Regions from separate parts of the Streptomyces sp. NPDC059851 genome, predicted to be linked through region 2. Evidence: riboswitches for the same ligand, from Rfam matches in the RefSeq annotation. Region 2 holds a riboswitch; each other region holds the start of a gene.
What was found. Region 2 has a riboswitch for cobalamin ahead of cobN (cobaltochelatase subunit CobN). Riboswitches for the same ligand answer to the same signal wherever they lie in the genome.

Region 1 (6,618 bases), on a different contig from region 2:
CGTGCGGGTGAAGGGCAGAACTTCGAATGATGCGTCTGCTGTGATCGTCACCTGTGTGATCGCCCTTGTTGCCGCTTGTCCCTGGGAGCCCTGCGCTCCTGGTGTGGCGGCAATGCCGGTACGTTATGCGGTGATCCCGGAACGTGACAAGTCCGAGGTGGATTTCTTGGCCGGAATCACTGATTCCGTGCTACGGGGCGGTAATTGAATTTCTTTCTGCCGCCCGAACGGGACCCGGCATCGGCGGCCGCTCCCGATGCCGCTACCCTGAGCCGGTCAACGAGCACCAAGAAGGGGTGGATCCCAGTGGCGGACATCGAGAGCGCGCGGGAGACGTTCGGCAGGTTCGACGCGGACGGTGACGGCTTCGTCACGGCCGACGAGTTCCGTCGGGCCATGGCGGAGATGGGCGACCCGTTCGTCACGGGCCCGGTCGCCGACTCCGTCATCGCCTCCAAGGACACGAACGGCGACGGCCTGCTGAGCTTCGACGAGTTCTGGTCTTCCCTGAACAAGTAAGGCCCCGCGCCGCAGCCCCCGTGCCGCCCCCGCCGGGCGGTACGGGGGCTGCGGCCTGCCCGCCCCTCACGGGCTGCGTCCTACGGCGCGGCGTCGGGTCCGCCCGCGGTATCCGGGGCGGCACCCGGGCCGGCATCCGCGGCGCTGCCCGCCCGCGTCATGTCCCCGACCTCGCCCAGGGCCTCCTCCAGCCAGCGCAGCCAGAACGTCTCCAGGCCGATGCCGCCGTGCAGCACGAGCCGGCGCAGCCGGTCCTCGTCGGAGTCCCGCTCCGGGGGGAAGTCCTTCTCCTCGATGGCCTCGTACAGCGCCAGCTGGCGCCGGTGCAGCTCCAGGTGGCGCCGCAGTTCCCCGGCCAGACCCTGCACGCCGACCACGCCCGCGGCCCGGATCCGCAGCAGCAGGGGGTCCCGGATGTCCTTCGGGTCCTGGCTCTCGCCGATCCACCGCGCGAGCTCCGCGCTGCCCGCCGGCAGGACCTCGTACTCCTTCTTCTGGCCCCGCACGGGCACCTCGCTCGGCAGGGCCCGGATCAGCCCGGCCTCCTCCAGCCGGCCCAGCTCGCGGTAGATCTGTTGGTGCGTCGCGGACCAGAAGTACCCGATCGACTTGTCGAACCGCCGGGTCAGTTCCAGCCCGGACGAGGGCTTCTCGAGCAGGGCGGTGAGGATGGCGTGCGGCAGCGACATGTCGTCATCCTAGGTTTGCCGCACGCCGTTGCCGACCCGTGCCGGTCGGCTACTGCAGGGCGGCCAGGGCCTCGGGGGTCAGCGGGCCGGGGGCGTCGGGCCCCAGCAGGTCGCGCGCCCGTAGGAAGGCCGCCACCGCCGGTGACCAAGCCTGGCGCAGGCCCGCCCCGGTGAGCAGGCCCGTGTCGGCCAGCAGTCGGGCGGCCGGGCCGAAGCGGATCCCCTCCGGGGTCAGGACCGCCGCGTCGTCGGCCCAGCGCACCGCCAGGTCGACGTCGTGGGTGGCCATCACCACCGTGGTGCCGTGCGAGCGCAACCCCGCCAGGGTGTCCAGCAACCGCTCCTGCCCGTCCGGGTCGAGTCCGGCCGTCGGCTCGTCGAGGATCAGCACCCGCGGGGCCATGGCCACCGCGCCCGCGATCGCGGCGCGCTTGCGCTGCCCGTACGAGAGCAGGTGCGTCGGGCGGTCCCGCAGCCCGGTGATGTCCAGCGCGGCCAGCGCGGACTCCACCCGGTCCCGCACCTCGTCCGCGGGCAGGCCGAGGTTCATCGGGCCGAAGGACACGTCCTGTTCCACCGAGGCGGCGAACAGCTGGTCGTCCGGGTCCTGGACCACCAGCTGCACCGCCGTCCGCAACCGGGTCAGGCCCGCCCGGTCGTAGCCGACCGCCGTCCCGTCGAGCCGCAGTTCGCCCGAATCGGGCCGCAGGCCGCCGCTGAGCAGCCGCATCAGCGTGGTCTTGCCACTGCCGTTGCGGCCGAGCAGGACCAGCGCCCGGCCCTCGGCGATGGCGAAGTCCACCCCGGTCAGCACCGCCGGGCCGTCCTCGTACGCATAGCCGGCCCCGGCCAGTTCCACCAACGCGTTCACGGGTACAGCCCCTTCAGGGTGAGTGTCAGTGCGGCCACGGCCGCGAGCAGGGCCGCCGAGGCGGCGAGGAATCGCCATGACAGCGTCGCCTCGGGGACGAGCACCCGCAGCGCGCCGTCGTAGCCGCGCCCGGCCAGGCCCGACTGGAGCCGCGCCGCGCGGTCGAAGGCCCGTACGAACGAGGTGGAGGCGAGCCCCGCCACCGAGCGCCAGGCCGCCGCCCGGCCCGCGTGCCCCAGACGGGCGGCCTGCGCGCGCCGCACCTGGGCGAGGGAGTCGAGCAGCAGGAACCCGATCCGGTACATGACCAGCGCCACGTCCACCACCGGCGCCGGCACCCCGGCCCGGGCCAGCCGGGGCAGCACGTCCGACACCGGTGTGGTGAACGCGAACAGCAGGACTCCGAGCGAGGCCGCCGACGTGCGCAGCAGGAGCTCGGTGGCGAGCCGCGGCCCGTCCGGGGCCAGGGAGACCGGGCCCGCCGGGCCGCCGACCGCGACCAGCAGCGGCAGCGCCCCGGTGAAGCAGAACCCCAGCGGGATCCGGAAGGCCCGCCACAGTTGCCGCCCGGCGACCCCGGCCGGCCCGAGGAGCACGGCGAGGGTCGCGGCAGCCACGAGCGGCCCGCCGGGCCAGGCCGGCAGGCACAGGGCACTGACCGTCAGACCCAGTCCGAGCAGTGCCTTCTCCAACGGATGCCGGCCCCGCCAGCGGCTGCCGTGCGCAGCCACGTCGATGGGCAGCACGCTACGACTCCGAGGCGGGCGCCGCTGCGGGTGTGGATGCGGACGTGGATGCGGAGGCCCGTGCCGGTGCGGTGTCGGCGGAGGGCGTGCCCGCGGCCGCGGCCGCCGCACCCTGGCGACGGCCCCGTCGGACCCCGAAGTAGTACGCGAGCACGCCCGCGCCCAGCGCCGCCTGGAGGGCGAACAGGGCCGACTCGACCTCCCCGGACGGGGGCTCGTACAGCGGGGAGAACCAGGGCTCGTAATCCGGCTTCAGCTCGCTGATGGCCGCCTCCGCCTGCGCGTCGGCACCCGCGAACGGCTCCTCCTTGCCCTCGCCGAGGCCCAGGGCGAGCGGCAGCACGGCCAGCGCCGCCACCAGGAGCAGCAGCAGACCGTTGATCTTCGTGTTCCGGCTCGGGTTCATGGGCGTCACACCGCCGTCTTCTGCTCGGAGCGGCCGGCGAGCTTCGCGACGCCCAGCCGGACCAGGTCGGACTTGCTGGACTGCATCAGCAGCCGCATCACCAGGACCGTCAGCAGGCCCTCGCTCACGGCGAGCGGGATCTGGGTGACCGCGAAGATGCCGCCGAACTTCGCGAGCCCACCGAAGAAGCCCGTAGCCGGGTCCGGGAAGGCCAGCGCCAGCTGCACGGAGGTCACGCAGTAGGTGACGAGGTCGGCGAAGAAGGCGCCGAAGAACACCGACACCATCAGCGGGGCGTTGAGCCGCCGCAGCAGCAGGTAGATGCAGTACCCGGACCACGGCCCGGCGATGGCCATCGAGAAGACGTTGGCGCCGAGGGTGGTCAGTCCGCCGTGCGCGAGCAGCAGCGCCTGGAAGAGGAGGGTGATCGTGCCGAGCACCGCCATGATCGGCGGCCGGAACAGGATCGCACCGAGCCCGGTCCCGGTGGGGTGTGAGCAGCTGCCCGTCACCGACGGGATCTTCAGCGCGGACAGGACGAAGGTGAACGCTCCGGACGCGCCGAGCAGGAGGGTGCTCTCCGGGTTGGCCTTCACCTCGCGGGTGAGGGCCCGTACCCCGTGGACGACGAAGGGAGCGGACGCGGCGCCCCAGGCGGCCGCGTGCAAAGGGGGCAAGAACCCCTCGGCTATATGCATGAGTGGGAGACCTCTCCAGCACCTCGTGGATGGACAACGCGCCTTGGCCGGTCTCCTGGCTCACGGGTACTGATGCCCTGGCTCCGCCTTCCCGGGCGGTGCGGGTCCCTCCCCGCGCTGCCCAGTGGCTTTCCCGCAGGAGTGGAGCCGGACTTCCCGTTCACAGTGGCGAGGGCCGCACCGGTCTTCCACCGGTTTCCCGTACACCAAGGCGTGATGACCCTAATCCGCTCCATGGATCCCTAACAACCCGGATCCGCACCGGCCCTTGGGCCCGGGGATTCCGCTTCACGCCCGTGGTGGGCCGACGCGCCCCCGGTGCGCGGGCGAAACGGTGGCAGGGCCAAGGAACTTCCTGCACGGAGCGACTGGTAGCGGGGCCCGGCGCGTGCTGCGGCGCCCTTCCGTTCCTGTGCTCCAACCGGCGCCGCCGGGGAGCGCGCAGTGGGCGGCCGGGAGGGGCGGCCCCCGGACGGGCGCCCCCGGACGGGCGCCTTCCGGTCGCCGGACGGCCCGGCTGGCCCGCAGGCTGGGAAGGTGGCCGACGAACACGACACCGCAACACCGCAGCCGGGGGCGAACGCCGGGGCGTTCGACTACTCCGACCTCACCGCCGTCTACGTCAACTGCACGCTCAAGCGCTCGCCGGAGACCAGCAACACGGAAGGCCTGATCGTGCGGAGCCGCGCGGTCATGGAGGCGGCCGGCGCCCGGACCTCGCTGATCCGCGCCGTCGACCACGACATCGCCACCGGGGTCTGGCCGGACATGACCGAGCACGGGTGGGAAACCGACCAGTGGCCCGTCCTGTACAGCCAGATCATGGCCGCCGACATCCTCGTGCTGTGCGGGCCCATCTGGCTCGGCGACAACAGCTCCGTGATGAAGCAGGTCATCGAGCGGCTCTACGCCTGCTCGTCGCTCCTGAACGAGCAGGGCCAGTACGCCTACTACGGGCGCGTCGGCGGGGCGCTGATCACGGGCAACGAGGACGGCGTGAAGCACTGCGCCATGAACGTCCTCTACAGCCTCCAGCACCTCGGGTACACCATCCCGCCACAGGCCGACGCCGGCTGGATCGGCGAGGCGGGGCCCGGCCCCTCGTACCTCGACCCGGGCTCGGGCGGCCCGGAGAACGACTTCACCAACCGGAACACGGCGTTCATGTCGTGGAACCTGATGCACCTGGCCGCCCTGCTCAAGCGCTCCGGCGGCGTCCCCGCCCACGGCAACCAGCGCTCGGCATGGGACGCCGGCTGCCGCTTCGACTTCCCCAACCCCGAACACCGCTGACGCCCCGGACCCCGGCGGCCCGACCGGGCGGACGGGTGCCCGGGACGGCGGCGCGGGCGGGCGGCCCCGGGCACCAGCGGACGGAGGGTCAGCCGCAGCACACGTTCCGGTGCGCGACGTCCAGCACGAACCGGTCGGGCGAGCGCAGCGTGAACGACCTGTAGGACGGCCTTCCGTCGAAGGCGGCGCCGAAGGTGACGTACCCCTCGAAGTCGCCCGTCATGGCGAAGCCCTTCAGCGCGGGCAGGTCGATCTTCGCCAGCTTCGGCCCGCGGTAGGTGCTCTCACCGGAGCGCAGGTGCGCCTCGGCGGGGTGCAGGCGGATCTGCAGGAAGTGCTTCCCGGCCAGCGCGACGGGTTCGCCGGACCCGTCCCGGTACAGCCGCGGGACGCGGGTGACCTCGACGTCGGGGACGCGGCCCCGGAGGTCGATGACGATCCGGTCGTACGCGCAGTGCCCGGCCCAGCGGGCGTTCACGACGAGCGGGGTGGCGGTGCGCCCGGCGGCCGCGGCGGCCGGGGGCTGGGCGGTGGAGGCGGGCGCGGCGAGGGCGAGTCCGGCGGTGAGGAGAGCTCCCGTGGCCAGGGCCACGGTCTGCCGGCGGCGGAGATGGTTCATGACGTCCCCCTGGTTCTGTAGGGACGGGGATCCGTGTCGCTGCTGGAGACACTTCCTGCTCGCCCATGGTTGCAGCAAAACCACCTGAATTTCCCAATGGGCATAAATGCGCGATCCATGATGTCATCGGGTCAAAAGGGGTAGTCGATCGGGCGGTGTGCAGCGGAACGGGCGCGGGCCCGCCCTCCGGCCGGAGGGCGGGTCCCCGCGGGCACCGGGCCGCTACGGAGCGGGCTCGACGGCCGCGGGCTCGACGAAGGCCGGCGCGTTCCCGTTCGACTGTCCTACGGTGGCGGAGCCGGTGCCGTTCAGCTGTACGCCGTTGCTCTGGTTCGTCGCCCCGGAGCCGGTGGCCACCTGCTGGGTGGTGGAAGAGTTGCCCGCGTTGGCGCCGAAGACGCCGCTGCCCACGATCTCGGCGGCGGACGCGTTCGAGGAGGTCCCCGCCCCGGCTCCGCTGTCGGCCCGGGCGGTGCCCGAGCAGAGCAGGGCGGCGAGGGGGAGAGCGGCGAGCGCGGTGATCAGGCGGGCGCTGCGGTTGCTCGTCATGGTGAAGTCCTCCGTACGGGAAAGGGCTGCGGTCCACGGCGGTCGGCCGGCCGCCGGGGGATGTGCCGCGACGTCACGTGATCACCCTGGCGCACCGGGATCCTCCCGTACCACCCCCAGCCCCTACGGTTCGCCCTGAAGCGTGATCAATCCCCGCCAAACCTCAACACCCGGGAAAACCGGACGGTTGCTGCGGCTGCGGCTGCGGCTGCGGCTGCGGCTGCGGGT
Region 2 (6,618 bases):
CCGGCTCGGGGAACCCGTCCGCGAGGTCCATCGGCATGAACGCGGCCAGCCCGTCGAGGTACTTCCGGGCGCCCTCGCGGTCCTGGCTGCGCTTGTACACCTCCAGGAAGTGGTCGTCGAAGAAGAACACCCACACGTACCAGTCGGTGACCAGGTTCAGCGCGTCACCGCCGCAGTCGGGGTGGGTGTACGAGCACAGCAGGGCGTAGTCGTGCGCGTCGAGGTCCTCCCGCGTCCAGACACCGGAGCCCTCCAGCATCCCGAAGTCGCGGGCCCACTGCCTGCTGTGGGCCCTGGCGGCCTCCAGACGGGGATTCAGTCGGGCCGGATGGGGCACGTAGAAATCCGGCAGTCGGAACGGCTGCGTCACGGCGGGTCAGGCCTTTCGGTCCGAGGGCGCGGGAGCCCCGGGCAGCGGCCCCCGCACGACATCAGCACGGCCCTACCCCGGCTCCGCCCCGGACAAGGGTGAGTTCACCGCTTCAGGTGACACGTCCGCCGATCCCCGGCGCGCCGGCCCACCAGGGGGTGGCCGGCGCACCGTGGCGTCGGGCGGAGGTGCGGGGCGGGCTACTCGGCCTCGGACTCCAAGTTGCCCTCCGAGTCGAGGTAGACCTGGCGCAGGGCCTCCAGGACCTGCGGGTCCGGCTTCTCCCACATGCCGCGGGACTCCGCCTCCAGCAGCCGCTCCGCGATGCCGTGCAGGGCCCACGGGTTGGCCTCCTCCAGGAAGGCGCGGTTCTCCGGGTCCAGGACGTAGGTCTCCGTCAGCTTGTCGTACATCCAGTCCGCGACCACGCCCGTCGTGGCGTCGTAGCCGAACAGGTAGTCCACCGTCGCAGCCAGCTCGAAGGCGCCCTTGTAGCCGTGGCGGCGCATCGCCTCGATCCACTTCGGGTTGACCACGCGGGCACGGAAGACGCGGCTGGTCTCCTCCACCAGGGTGCGGGTCTTGACCGTCTCCGGGCGGGTGGAGTCGCCGATGTACGCCTCCGGTGCCGTGCCGCGCAGCGCGCGGACCGTCGCCACCATGCCGCCGTGGTACTGGAAGTAGTCGTCCGAGTCGGCGATGTCGTGCTCGCGGGTGTCCGTGTTCTTCGCGGCCACCGTGATGCGCTTGTACGCCGACTCCATCTCGGCCCGGGCCGGACGGCCCTCCAGGCCGCGGCCGTACGCGTAGCCGCCCCACACCGTGTAGACCTCCGCGAGGTCGGCGTCCGTACGCCAGTCCCGGGAGTCGATCAGCTGCAGGATGCCCGCCCCGTACGTACCCGGCCGCGAGCCGAAGATACGGGTCGTCGCGCGCCGCTCGTCGCCGTGCTCGGCGAGGTCCGCCTGGGCGTGGGCCCGCACGAAGTTCTGCTCCGCCGGCTCGTCCAGGGACGCCACCAGCCGTACCGCGTCGTCCAGCAGGCCGATCACGTGCGGGAAGGCGTCCCGGAAGAAGCCCGAGATGCGCAGGGTCACGTCGATGCGGGGGCGGCCCAGCTCCGCGAGCGCGATCGGCTCCAGGCCGGTCACGCGCCGCGAGGCCTCGTCCCAGACCGGGCGGACGCCCAGCAGGGCCAGGGCTTCCGCGACGTCGTCGCCCGCCGTGCGCATCGCGCTCGTGCCCCACAGGGAGAGGCCGACGGAGGCCGGCCACTCGCCGTTGTCCGTGCGGTAGCGGGTCAGGAGGGAGTCGGCGAGCGCCTGCCCGGTCTCCCACGCCAGGCGGGACGGGACGGCCTTCGGGTCGACCGAGTAGAAGTTCCGGCCGGTCGGCAGCACGTTCACCAGGCCGCGCAGCGGCGAGCCGGACGGGCCCGCCGGGACGAACCGGCCGTCGAGGGCCGCCAGCACGTGCGCGATCTCGTCGGTCGTGCCGGCCAGCCGCGGCACCACCTCGCGGGCCGCGAAGTCCAGCACGGCCGCCACGTCCGCCGAACGGCCCGCGGCGACCGTGGCCACCGCGGCCGGGTCCCAGCCGGCGTCCTCCATCGCCTCCACCAGCGCCCGGGCCGTCTCCTCCACCGCGTCGGCGGACGTACGGGTGGCCGCGGACTCGTCCAGGCCGAGCGCCTCGCGCAGGCCGGGCAGGGCCGTCGTACCGCCCCAGATCTGGCGGGCGCGCAGGATCGCCAGGACCAGGTTGACGCGGGACGCGCCGGTCGGGGCACCGCCCAGGACGTGCAGGCCGTCGCGGATCTGGGCGTCCTTCACCTCGCACAGCCAGCCGTCGACGTGCAGCAGGAAGTCGTCGAAGCCGTCGTCGTCCGGGCGCTCGTCGAGCCCCAGGTCGTGGTCCAGCTTCGCCGCCTGGATCAGCGTCCAGATCTGCGCCCGGATCGCGGGGAGCTTCGCCGGGTCCATGGAGCTGATCTGGGCGTACTCGTCCAGGTGCTGCTCCAGGCGGGCGATGTCGCCGTACGACTCCGCACGCGCCATCGGCGGCACCAGGTGGTCGACCAGGGTGGCGTGCACGCGGCGCTTGGCCTGGGTGCCCTCGCCCGGGTCGTTGACCAGGAACGGGTAGACGAGCGGCAGGTCGCCGAGCGCGGCGTCGGGCGCGCACGCCGCCGACAGGCCGGCGTTCTTGCCCGGCAGCCACTCCAGGTTGCCGTGCTTGCCCAGGTGGATCATCGCGTCGGCGCCGAAACCGCCGTCCTCGGCACGGGCCTGGATCCACCGGTACGCGGCCAGGTAGTGGTGCGAGGGGGGCAGGTCCGGGTCGTGGTAGATCGCGATCGGGTTCTCCCCGAACCCGCGGGGCGGCTGGATCAGGACCAGCAGGTTCCCGCGGCGCAGGGCGGCGAGGACGATGTCGCCCTCCGGGTTCTGCGAGCGGTCCACGAACATCTCACCGGGCGCCGGACCCCAGTGCTCCTCGACCTGCTCGCGCAGCTCGGCCGGCAGTTCGGCGAACCACCGCCGGTAGTCGGCGGCCGGGATCCGGACCGGGTTGCGGGCGAGCTGCTCCTCGGTCAGCCAGTCCTGGTCGTGGCCGCCGGCCTCGATCAGGGCGCGGATCAGCTCGTCGCCGTCACCGGACAGCAGGCCCGGGATCTCCTCGGCGGGGCCGAAGTCGTAGCCGGCGTCCAGGAGGGCGCGCAGCAGCACCATCGCGCTGGCCGGGGTGTCGAGGCCGACCGCGTTGCCGATCCGCGAGTGCTTCGTCGGGTAGGCGGACAGGACCAGCGCGATCTTCTTGTCGCCGCGGGCGATGTGCCGGAGCCGGGCGTGGCGTACGGCGATCCCCGCGACGCGGGCTGCCCGCTCGGGGTCCGCCACGTAGGCGGGCAGACCGTCCTCGTCGAACTCCTTGAACGAGAACGGGACGGTGATCAGGCGTCCGTCGAACTCGGGCACGGCGACCTGCGTCGCGGCGTCGAGCGGCGACAGGCCCTCGTCGTTCTCCTCCCAGGCGCTGCGCGACCCGGTCAGGCACAGGGCCTGCAGGACCGGCACGCCCAGCCGGGCGAGCGCGCCCGCGTCCCAGGACTCGTCGTCGCCGCCGGCGGAGGCGGTCGCGGGGCGGGTGCCGCCGGCTGCGAGCACGGTGGTGATCACCGCGTCGGCCGCCTCCAGGGCGGTCAGCAGCTCCGGCTCCGGGGTGCGCAGGGAGGACACGTACAGCGGCATCGGGGATCCGCCCGCCGCCTCGATCGCGTCGCACAGCGCGTGCACGAAGGCCGTGTTGCCGCTCATCTGGTGGGCACGGTAGTAGAGCACTGCGATCCGCGGGCCGGCCGCGGCGGTGGACGCCGCTGCCGCCGGCTCCGGGCGTTCCAGGGCGCCCCAGGTGGGGGCGGCGGCGGGCGGCTCGAAGCCGTGCCCGGTGAGCAGGACGGTGTCGGACAGGAAGCGGGCCAGCTGCTCCAGGTTGGCGGGGCCGCCGTGCGCCAGGTAGGCGTGCGCCTCGGCCGCGATGCCGATCGGGACCGTCGACGCCTCCATCAGCTGTGCGTCCGGGGCCTGTTCGCCGGTCAGCACGACGACGGGGCGGGTCTGCTCGGGGGCCAGCAGCAGGTCCAGGCCGTCCTGCCAGGCGCGCAGACCGCCGAGGAGGCGCACGACGACCAGGTCGACGCCGTCGAGGAGGCCGGGGAGGTCGTCGAGGGGAAGGCGGGAGGGGTTCGCGAACCGGTACGGCACCGGGCCGTCCGCGGCCGCTCGGGCGCTGAGCAGATCGGTGTCGGACGTCGACAGCAGCAGGATCATGCGGCGGCAGGCCTTCCTCGGGGTTTCCGCGCCCCGGGCAGTGAGGACGGCGGGAGTTCCTGACTCACCCGGGTCGGCGGCTGCTCTGCCGGGTTCACAGTGGCGGGACCGCGCCGGAATCGCACCGGGCTTCCTCCCATGTCGCCGTCCTCGGCGATGAGCGGGCCGAATGGCACGCCGAAGGTCATCTTAGGTGCCGCTGCCCCGGCCGGGGAGTGGGGGTCGCGGCGCCGGCGCCAGGCGGGGCGGGAGAGGCCCATGAGCCGGTACCGCCCCTGGTGGGCGGGGGCGCGGGGGACTCCGGCGGGGCGTGCGCGGTCGTGCGTGTGCGGTTGTGCGGCGGGGCGTGGGGCGGGCGTGCGCGGTCGTACCGCGAAGTGCGCGGCGGCGGTGCGCCGGAGTGCGGAGGCGGGGGCGCGGCGGGCACGTGGCGGGGCGGCGGCTGGAGACGGGCCGTGGCCGGGCCGTGGCCGGGTGGGGGTGCTGGGAGGAGGCGGTGGTGGCCGCAGGTCGGGGGTGGTGACGGCCACAGGTCGAGGGTCCGGATTCGTGGGTATGCTCGCCGCCATGCCCACACCCCCCTCCGCCCCCGCAGCACGGGACGAACCCGTCATACGGGAGCGCGGTGACGCCTGCCCCGGCGCACTGCGCCTCCACGCGGCCGACGACGGGTACCTGGCCCGGGTGCGGATCCCCGGCGGGATGCTCGGCGAGGAAGCGGCCCGGCTGCTCGCCGACGCCGCCGACCGGCTCGGCGACGGGCACATCGACCTCACCTCGCGCGGCAACGCCCAACTCCGCGGGCTAGGCGCGAGCTGCGGCGGCGAACTGGCCGAGGTACTGGACCGGGCCGGGCTGCTGCCCACCCCCACCCACGAGCGGGTCCGCAACGTCGTCGCCTCGCCGCTGACCGGCCTGGACGGCCGCGGCCTGCCCGACGTGGCCCCGTGGGTGGCCGAACTGGACCGGCTTTTGTGCGCCGACCCCGACACGGCAGCCCTGTCGGGCCGCTTCCTGTTCGCCCTCGACGACGGCCGCGGCGACGTGGCCTCATTGGATGCGGACGTCACCGTCGTCGCCCGCGACGCCGAACACGCCCTCCTGTACGTCGCGACCTCCCCGGCCGCACCGACTGCCGTCCCGGCCCCTGTCGACGCGGCCGCGGACGGTCCGACGCCTGGTGGTGCCGACGGTTCGGCGGGCGTTGCGGAGCGGGCGGTGCTCGTGTCCGCGGCCGATGTGCCGCGCGCTGCCGTGGCCGCCGCACGGTACTTCCTCGACGCGGTTCGCGCCGCCGGTACGCGCGCCTGGCGGGTCGTCGAACTGCCTGCCGAACACGCCCTGCACGCCGCCGGGTTGGCGGACCGTCTGAAGGCCGTCGGCGTACCGGCAACCGCCGTCACCGCGCCCGGGCCCGTGCCCGCTGGGGTCGGTGGTGCCGCCGTCCCCCAGGGCGTCCGGAGTGCGGGCGCGGCCCGCCCGGACGGGCCGGGGCCGGAGCCCGGGCTCGTCGGTGGTGTCGGTGGTCTCGGCGGTGTTGGAGGGAGCGTTGCCGTCAGCGTCGTTGCGCCGCTCGCGCGGCTGACCACCGCTCAGTGGAGACTGCTGGCAGGGCTCACCGGCCGCATGCGGCTCACGCCCTGGCGCGGGATCGTCGTCCCCGGCCTGCCCGTCGACCGGGCCCCGCAGGCACTGGCGGCGCTCACCGCCGCCGGGCTCGTCACCGATCCCGACGACCCCTGGCGTTCCGTCACCGCCTGTACCGGACGGCCCGGTTGCGCCAAGTCGCTGGCCGACGTCCGCGCCGACGCCCGGGCCGTTGCCGCCCGCGCGACCGGGCCGCTGCCCGTGCACTGGTCCGGCTGCGAGCGCCGCTGCGGGCATCCCCGCGGCACCGCGTGGGTCGACCTCGTCGCCACCCCGGCCGGCTACGACCTCTCCGTCGCCGGCGGCAGTCCCCCGCACCTCGGCGGCCTCAAGACTCCCGACCACCTGGCCGCGGCCCTCGCGTCCGCACGCCGCACCACCTCCCACGACGACGCAGCGAAGAAATGAGCGAGTACACAGTGTTCGAGTACGAGAAGGACGGCGCGGAGATCTACCGCCAGTCCTTTGCCACGATCCGCGCCGAGGCGGACCTCTCCGGGCTGCCCGCCTCCGTCGCACAGGTCGCGGTGCGCATGATTCACGCCTGCGGAATGACCGACCTGCCCCGGGACCTCGGCTACACGCCGGAGGTCGTCCTGCGCGCCCGCGCCGCCCTGCACGCGGGCGCGCCCATCCTCTGTGACGTGCAGATGGTCGCCAGCGGCGTCACCCGCAAGCGGCTGCCCGCCGACAACGAGGTGATCTGCACCCTCTCCGACCCGGCCGTCCCCGCCCTCGCCCAGCGCATGGGCACCACCCGCAGCGCGGCCG
Region 3 (6,618 bases), on a different contig from region 2:
CGGGCGGAAGCTCCACACGGAGGACCGGAAGCCGTCCGTGCCCCCACCGCTCCAGTCCCCGACGAGGACCGACGGGATCTGCGGTGCGGGCTGCCCCCGGGCGGGCACCCCGCCGTTCCCGTCGGCAGTAGATCCCCCCTGGTCCTCGCACCCGCCGAGAAGGAGGACGGCGCACAGGGCGGCTGTGAGGACGACACTGCGTCGGACTGATGTCACCAGGCCTCCCCGGGCCTCGCGGACCGCACGCTTACAGCGCTGTACTTCTCCGAATTCCGGCTCATCACACGGCAAGCCGCCGATGTGCCGCGAATTGAGCGAAGCCGACCGATCGGTGTGCCAATGCGGGCGGTTCGGCCACTCCGGCGGGAGGCCGGCCCCCGCCCCGGGCCTGCCGGTCCTCATCCGACAGCGAACCCGGGCCCCCGCACGGGTATTGCGCGGCCCGCCGGTCCTCCACCCGGACCCGCCCGGCGCCCCCCCGGGCGGCGTCGTCGGCGGCACCAAGCGGTTCCGGTGGGGTCGAGTACTGATCCATTGGCCGTCCATGCCGACGACCGGTGGGCCCGTCCTGTGCCCGGCTTGGCCTGGCTGGCCGTTGTTCCGGCGAGGGCGGGCGGCCACGTGGCCGTGTCAGGGGGTTCCCCTACGGTGCCCGGTATGACGGACTGGATACACGGCGCGCTCCCGCACCACGAAGAGACCAACGTCGTCTTCTTCCGAGGGTCGTCCCTGGACGCGCTCACACGAGGACTCCTCGGCCAGCGGCGGATGCCACTCGCTTACGGCAAGGGAACCGACTGGGGGCTGATGATGCATGACATGCTCAGCTGGGACAGCGGCGACCACGACCTTGCCGACTACCGGCGGCTGTGCCCGGACGGCGGCGAACTCGTCGTCTTCGTGACCGAGCCGTGCTTGGTGAAGGCCCACCGTCCCTGGTTCGAGTACTACCGCGACGGGAGCCTGCTCACCGGCTTCAGCTTCGAGAACCTGTGCGGCCGAGTGGGCGAGGAGCCCGATCTGCTGCTGCCCGTCCTCATGGCGGCGAACCTGATCGGGCCGAAGGCGGATCTTGACAGGGATGACAACGAGGAACGAACGGTGCAGGCGATCGCCGATTTCTTCTCCTTGCCCGAACTCGAGACGCCTTGACTGGGAGCTCTGAACGGTCTCGATGCCGTGTGGTGCCGTAGTAGCCCGCCATGACCGTGGGGCTTACGCCGCCCTGCTGGACGAATCCGACCGGCAGGGCCGGACCTGGACTGCCGCCGCGTAGGACCCGGAACACGCTGCGGCACAAGGCCGACCCGTCCTCCAGCACGCAGCCCGGGCCGAGTTGGAGGATGGGCGGCCTTTACGGCTGGGCGTGAGTACGGGCGTTCGTCAAAGCCGCCCAGTACCTGCCCGACGGGCCGTGTGCGGTGGCTGGCCCGTGCCCTAGTGTTCGGTGCCGAACGAGGGGGGCGGCGTGTCGACGTATGCGGCTGAAGCAGGGTCAGAGATGAGGGGGATCACTTTCCGTGCCTGGCGGGAAGGTCATTACGTGACGCTGGCCGAGCTGTTGGTTCGGCTCGGCAGCTTCGGCCTCGGGTTGACGTGGCGCGTTGAGATCGACGAGATGGTGGATCCGCGCTGTGTCGAGATGGAACGACGCTCCGCCGGCTCTGGGATGGACACCATGACGCTGCTGTCGCTGACGAGCCCGGGCCTGCAGTTGATCGACGCGGAGGCTTGTGGGTTTGCCGAAGACGTGCTGGTCGTCGTCCTCACCGAAGTGGACAGTTCGTGGTGGGAGATCAAGGCCGCCGACGAGCGCGTGCTCAGCGAACTCCAGCGCCACTACCCGGACGCCGAGGAGCTCTGAGCAGCTCTCGCATGCAGTGCTGAGCCAGAGGCGGCGGCCGGGCGTCCGCGCCCGAGCGTGTGGGCTCGGGCACCCGGCCGCCACGGCGTGGATCCGGCCTGTCTCCGCCCCCCGCCACCCGTTCTCGTGCTCCGAGCACCGGACCCGCAGGCGCACGCCGTGGTGCTCACGCCCTCCCGGAGCACTGCGCGCCGAGGAGCTGGGCCTGCCGGCCGCGCCCCGGGAGGGCCCGGCCCCCGCCGCCGGGGTGGCGCGGTGTCACCGGGCGCCGAAGTTCTGCGTCCACCAGGGGCCACCGGAGCTCCGGTGGATTCCTACGCCTATGTCCTTGAACGAGCAGTTCAGTATGTTCGCGCGGTGACCGGGGCTGTTCATCCAGGACTCCATCACCGACTCGGGCGTCTGCTGCCCCTTGGCGATGTTCTCCCCGTACGTCGACCAGCGGTACCCGGCGGCCGTCGTCCGGTCGCCCGGGTCGGTGCCGTCGGGGCTGGTGTGCGAGAAGAAGTCCCGGCCCGCCATGTCGTCGGAGTGCCGCTGGGCCGCGGTACGGAGCTGCGCGTCGTCCTTGAGCGGGCCGCAGCCGGCCTTCGCCCGCTCGGCGTTGACCAGGGCCACCACCTGGCCCGCGGGGCCCTGGGGCGCGGGAGCCGGGTCCGGGGCCGTGGAGCGGGGGGCCGACTTGGACGGCGTCGGCTTCGGGCTCGGGCTCGTGCTGCTGGCGGACGGGCTCGGCGAGGCCGAGGCAGACGGGGACGGGGAGGCCGAAGCGGAGGCGGAGGCGGACGGCGAAGCCGACGAGGGGGCCGAAGCGGCCGCCGACTCCGGGGCGGAGAGCGCGTTCACCGGGGCGGCGGTGTCCTGGCCCTCCTTGCCGCCCGAGCCGGGGAAGCCTCCGAGGTAGGCGAGGCCGCCGCCCGCGACGCACGCGGCGAGCACCGCCCCGCCGACCGCGCGGCGGCGGCTGCGCCGGCGCTTGCGCAGCAGGCTGCGGCCGCCGACCGTGGCCGGGTCGGGCTCCGCGAGGCCGCCGTTCGCGGAGACGGTGGGCGTCAGCTGCGTGGCGGCGTCGGCCAGCTCCGTGTCGCCGCCCCCCGGGATGCCGAAGCCCGGCCCGCCGGGGCCCGTGCTGCCGAAACCTGCGCCGGCGCCCGTGCCACCGTCGCCGCCCGGGTAGGCCGGGTAGGCCGCGCCAGCGGGGGCGAAGCCGCCCGTCGCGGCAGCCGCCGACCGTACGCTGTCCAGCAGGACCGCCGAGACCGGCACCAGGGCCAGGCCCGCCAGCAGTCCCTCCGCCGGGAGCAGCCCGCCCCACAGCCCCGCGCACCGCATGCACTCCCGGGCGTGCCGGGCTATTCGCTTGCGCCACAGCGTGGACGGAAGCCCGTCCCAGCCGGCCGTCACCGACTGGAGCATCTCGCACGGAGGGTGCGCCTCAAGCGCCCGCTCCACCACCCGGGCCGACTCCAGCTGTGCCTTCATCCGCTGGACCCGCACCGCCGTGTGCTGGGGGGACAGCTCCAGCGCCGCGGCCACCTCGGCCCGCGTCAGCTCACCCGCGCACTCCAGCCACCAGAGCGACAGCAGCGCCCGGTCGTCGGGCTCCAGCCAGCGGGTGGCACGGGCCGTCTCGCGTCGCTGGCCCTCCAGCTGGAGCCGCACGACGGTCAGGTCCACGAAGTCGGCCCCCGGGTCGGCGAGTTCCCAGGCCGCCTCCAGGCCGCTCTCGCCGGGAGCGGTGCGGCGGGCCTGCCAGTACGCCCGTACGCGGTTCATCGCGATCGCCACCAGCCAGGACCGGAAGCTGTCGTCCGAGCGGAGGGTGCCCAGACCGTCGAGTGCGCGGAGCATCGTGTCCTGCACGACGTCGTCCACGTCGACTGACCCGTTCAGAGCACGCCCGACGACGTTGTAGACGAGCGGCAGGTAGGTGCCGACCAGCTCGTCCTGCGCGCGGGGATCGCCCGCGCGGGCGGCCGCGACCAGCTCTGCCGTGTGCTGTGTAGTCATATGAGGTTCCCTGTCCGTACCGGCGGTCGATGATGCCCGATACCTGGGAGACCGTCGAGCGGTGACCGGATAACAGTTATTCGGAGGAGATCTTCGAAAACAGGTCCGGGGCGTCCCGCCCTCGCCGGACACCGCCCACATCCACCGGCCTGGTGGGGGCCCGCTGACCGGAGCCGAGGCCCTGATCCCCCGCGGCGCCACCAGCGGGATCCACCAGAGCCCTGTCGGCGGGCAGCGGTGGGGCGGTCGTGCCCGCCGCCGAGGCCGTCGCCCCGGGGCAGGGAAGTGGGCCGTGACGCCGCTCCTGCGGACACGCACCCTTAATCGAGTGGATCTTCTCGCCGCGCCATGGCATGGTTGTCCTCACCAAAGGGGTGTAGCTCAGCTGGCCAGAGCGTCGGTCTCCAAAACCGAATGCCGCAGGTTCGAATCCTGTCGCCCCTGCTGTGGCGAAGGCCCGGGTCGGGTAGGTGGACCTGGGCCTTCCGCATTCCACTGCGCAGTGGCGTTGGTCAGGACCCGCCGGCGTTCCGTCGGCACTGCCCGCCCCCACCACCCACGTTCCCCCCAAATGATCTAGGCGTCCGATGGGCCGGGCGGTGGGTCGTCTCCGGGAGGGGCGGCGGCCGCATCGGCCGGTCGTGGCGGTCTGGCAAACTGGTGTGGACCAACTCGGCGGTGCAGGACAGGAAACCGGTGCGAATCCGGTGCGGTCCCGCCACTGTGACCGGCCCCCTCGCGGAGCCGGGAGCCAGATACTGACGTGCCGCCTCTTCACGTCGACCAGGGGACGAGGATCCCCCGGAGAGGCTTCGCCATGTCGCGTTCCCGCGCCCTGCTGCGCGCACTTGCCCCGCTTCCCCTCCTGATACCGCTCGCCGCGTGCGACGGGCCCGGTGGGCCCGGCGGGCCGGGGCCGGGTACGGCCGCGGGGGAGGCCGCCGCGCCCGGGTTCCCGTACACCGCCACGAACTGCGGGGTCAGCAGCACCTACCAGGCCCCGCCGCAGCGGGCCGTCACCATGAACCAGCACGCCACGGAACTGCTGCTCGCCCTCGGCCTGCAGGACCGGATGGCGGGCACCGCCTACCTCGACGACGCCGTGCTGCCCGCCTACCGGCCCGCGTACGACCGGATCAAGGTGCTGGCCGAGGAGTACCCGTCCAAGGAGGTGCTCCTCGGTGCCAACCCGGACTTCGTCTACGGCGGTTACACCAGCGCCTTCGACAAGGCGCAGGGACGCGACCGCGAGACGCTCGCCAAGGCGGGCATCAACACCCGGCTCAACGTGGAGTACTGCACCGGTGGTCCGGTGGGCCTGGACCAGCTGAAGACCGAGATCACCGAGCTCGCCCGCACCTTCGGCGTCCCCGAGCGGGGCGAACGGCTCATTGCGGAGGAGCAGCGCCGTATCGGAGCCGTCACCGACCGGGTGAAGGACCGGGCCCGGCCCACCGTCTTCGTCTACGACTCAGGCGAGGACAGTGCCTTCACCTCGGGCGGCCACGGCATCGGCAACGAGATCGTCTCCCTCGCGGGCGGGACGAACACCTTCGCCGACCTCAAGGACACCTTCGGCGACGTGTCGTGGGAGAAGGTCATCGAGCGCAAGCCCGAGGTCGTCCTCATCTACGACTACGGCGGCACCACCGTCGAAGCCAAGAAGCAGCGCCTGTTGAACGATCCGGCGCTCGCGGAGGTTCCCGCGGTCAAGAACCGGCGGTTCGCGGTGCTGCCGCTGTCCTCGGCCGTCCTCGGCGTGCGCGTCGCCGACGCCGTCGAGGCACTGGGACGCCAGCTCCACCCCGACGCCCCGTGACCCGGCCCGGGACGAGGGGGACCCGCCGCGGCGCGCGCCCGCCCGTCGCCCTGGTCCTGCTCCTCCTCGCCGCCGCACTCCTCGCGTCCGCCGTGGCGGGGCTCGCCCTGGGGCCGGTCCGGATCGCTCCCGGCCAGGTACTCGACCTCGTGCTCCGCGGACCGGGGCCGGGCGGCGGGGCGTTCGCCTCCATCGTGTGGGACGTGCGGATGCCGCGGGTGCTCCTCGGCGCCGTCGTCGGAGGCGGGCTCGCGGTGGCCGGCACGGTCCTGCAGGCCCTCGTGCGCAACCAGCTCGCCGATCCGTTCCTGCTCGGCGCCTCCTCTGGCGCTTCGGCCGGCGCCGTCCTGGTCATCGTCCTCGGGGCGGGAGCCGGGACGGCGGGCGCCGCGGGTGGGGCGGGGGTGCCCGCGGCCGCGTTCGCCGGATCGATGTGCGCGCTCGTCGCCGTGTATGCGATGGCCCGGCGAGGCGGAACCATGACCACGGGGCGGCTGGTCCTCGCCGGCGTCGCCGTCCAGTACATCCTCTCGGCGCTCACCAGCCTGGTGCTGGTGCTCGCCGCCCGCCCCGACCAGGTACGGTCCGTGCTCTTATGGACGCTGGGCGGCCTCGGCGGCGCCCGCCCCGACGAAATGGCCCTGCCCGCCGCGGTGCTGCTCGCCGGTACCGCCCTGCTGACCGCTCTCGCCCGGCCGCTCGACCTGCTCCTGGCCGGGGAGGAGGGCGCGCACACCCTGGGGCTGGACGCGGGCCGCTTCCGCGCCGCGGTCTTCGTCCTCGTGTCCCTCGTCATCGGGGTGCTCGTGGCGTACAGCGGGGCGATCGGCTTCGTGGGGCTGATGGTTCCGCACGCCGCCCGCATGGTCGTCGGGGCCGGCCACCGGGCCCTGCTGCCGGTCGCCGCCCTGGGCGGGGCGGTGTT

Region 1: linked by a shared signal. The riboswitch ahead of ACFV7Q_RS28890 (energy-coupling factor ABC transporter permease) and the one ahead of cobN (cobaltochelatase subunit CobN) in region 2 are both predicted to bind cobalamin.
Region 3: linked by a shared signal. The riboswitch ahead of ACFV7Q_RS01765 (ABC transporter substrate-binding protein) and the one ahead of cobN (cobaltochelatase subunit CobN) in region 2 are both predicted to bind cobalamin.

Annotation. Positions count from the first base shown of each region.
Region 1 is NZ_JBHWJJ010000110.1:16,019-22,636, reverse strand. It holds gene ACFV7Q_RS28920 (tRNA-dependent cyclodipeptide synthase) at 1-51, opposite strand, end outside; gene ACFV7Q_RS28915 (EF-hand domain-containing protein) at 307-519, shown strand; gene ACFV7Q_RS28910 (PadR family transcriptional regulator) at 600-1,208, opposite strand; gene ACFV7Q_RS28905 (energy-coupling factor ABC transporter ATP-binding protein) at 1,258-2,079, opposite strand; gene cbiQ (cobalt ECF transporter T component CbiQ) at 2,076-2,825, opposite strand; gene ACFV7Q_RS28895 (energy-coupling factor ABC transporter substrate-binding protein) at 2,827-3,231, opposite strand; gene ACFV7Q_RS28890 (energy-coupling factor ABC transporter permease) at 3,237-3,929, opposite strand; cobalamin riboswitch at 3,957-4,155, opposite strand; gene ACFV7Q_RS28885 (flavodoxin family protein) at 4,467-5,222, shown strand; gene ACFV7Q_RS28880 (hypothetical protein) at 5,311-5,841, opposite strand; gene ACFV7Q_RS28875 (hypothetical protein) at 6,064-6,390, opposite strand.
Region 2 is NZ_JBHWJJ010000077.1:13,677-20,294, forward strand. It holds gene ACFV7Q_RS24090 (germacradienol/geosmin synthase) at 1-370, opposite strand, end outside; gene cobN (cobaltochelatase subunit CobN) at 571-4,200, opposite strand; cobalamin riboswitch at 4,233-4,395, opposite strand; gene cobG (precorrin-3B synthase) at 4,768-6,255, shown strand; gene ACFV7Q_RS24105 (precorrin-8X methylmutase) at 6,252-6,618, shown strand, end outside.
Region 3 is NZ_JBHWJJ010000004.1:1,010-7,627, reverse strand. It holds gene ACFV7Q_RS01790 (hypothetical protein) at 1-216, opposite strand, end outside; gene ACFV7Q_RS01785 (hypothetical protein) at 658-1,152, shown strand; gene ACFV7Q_RS01780 (hypothetical protein) at 1,544-1,864, shown strand; gene ACFV7Q_RS01775 (sigma-70 family RNA polymerase sigma factor) at 2,123-3,874, opposite strand; tRNA gene ACFV7Q_RS01770 (tRNA-Trp) at 4,245-4,318, shown strand; cobalamin riboswitch at 4,520-4,656, shown strand; gene ACFV7Q_RS01765 (ABC transporter substrate-binding protein) at 4,692-5,693, shown strand; gene ACFV7Q_RS01760 (FecCD family ABC transporter permease) at 5,690-6,618, shown strand, end outside.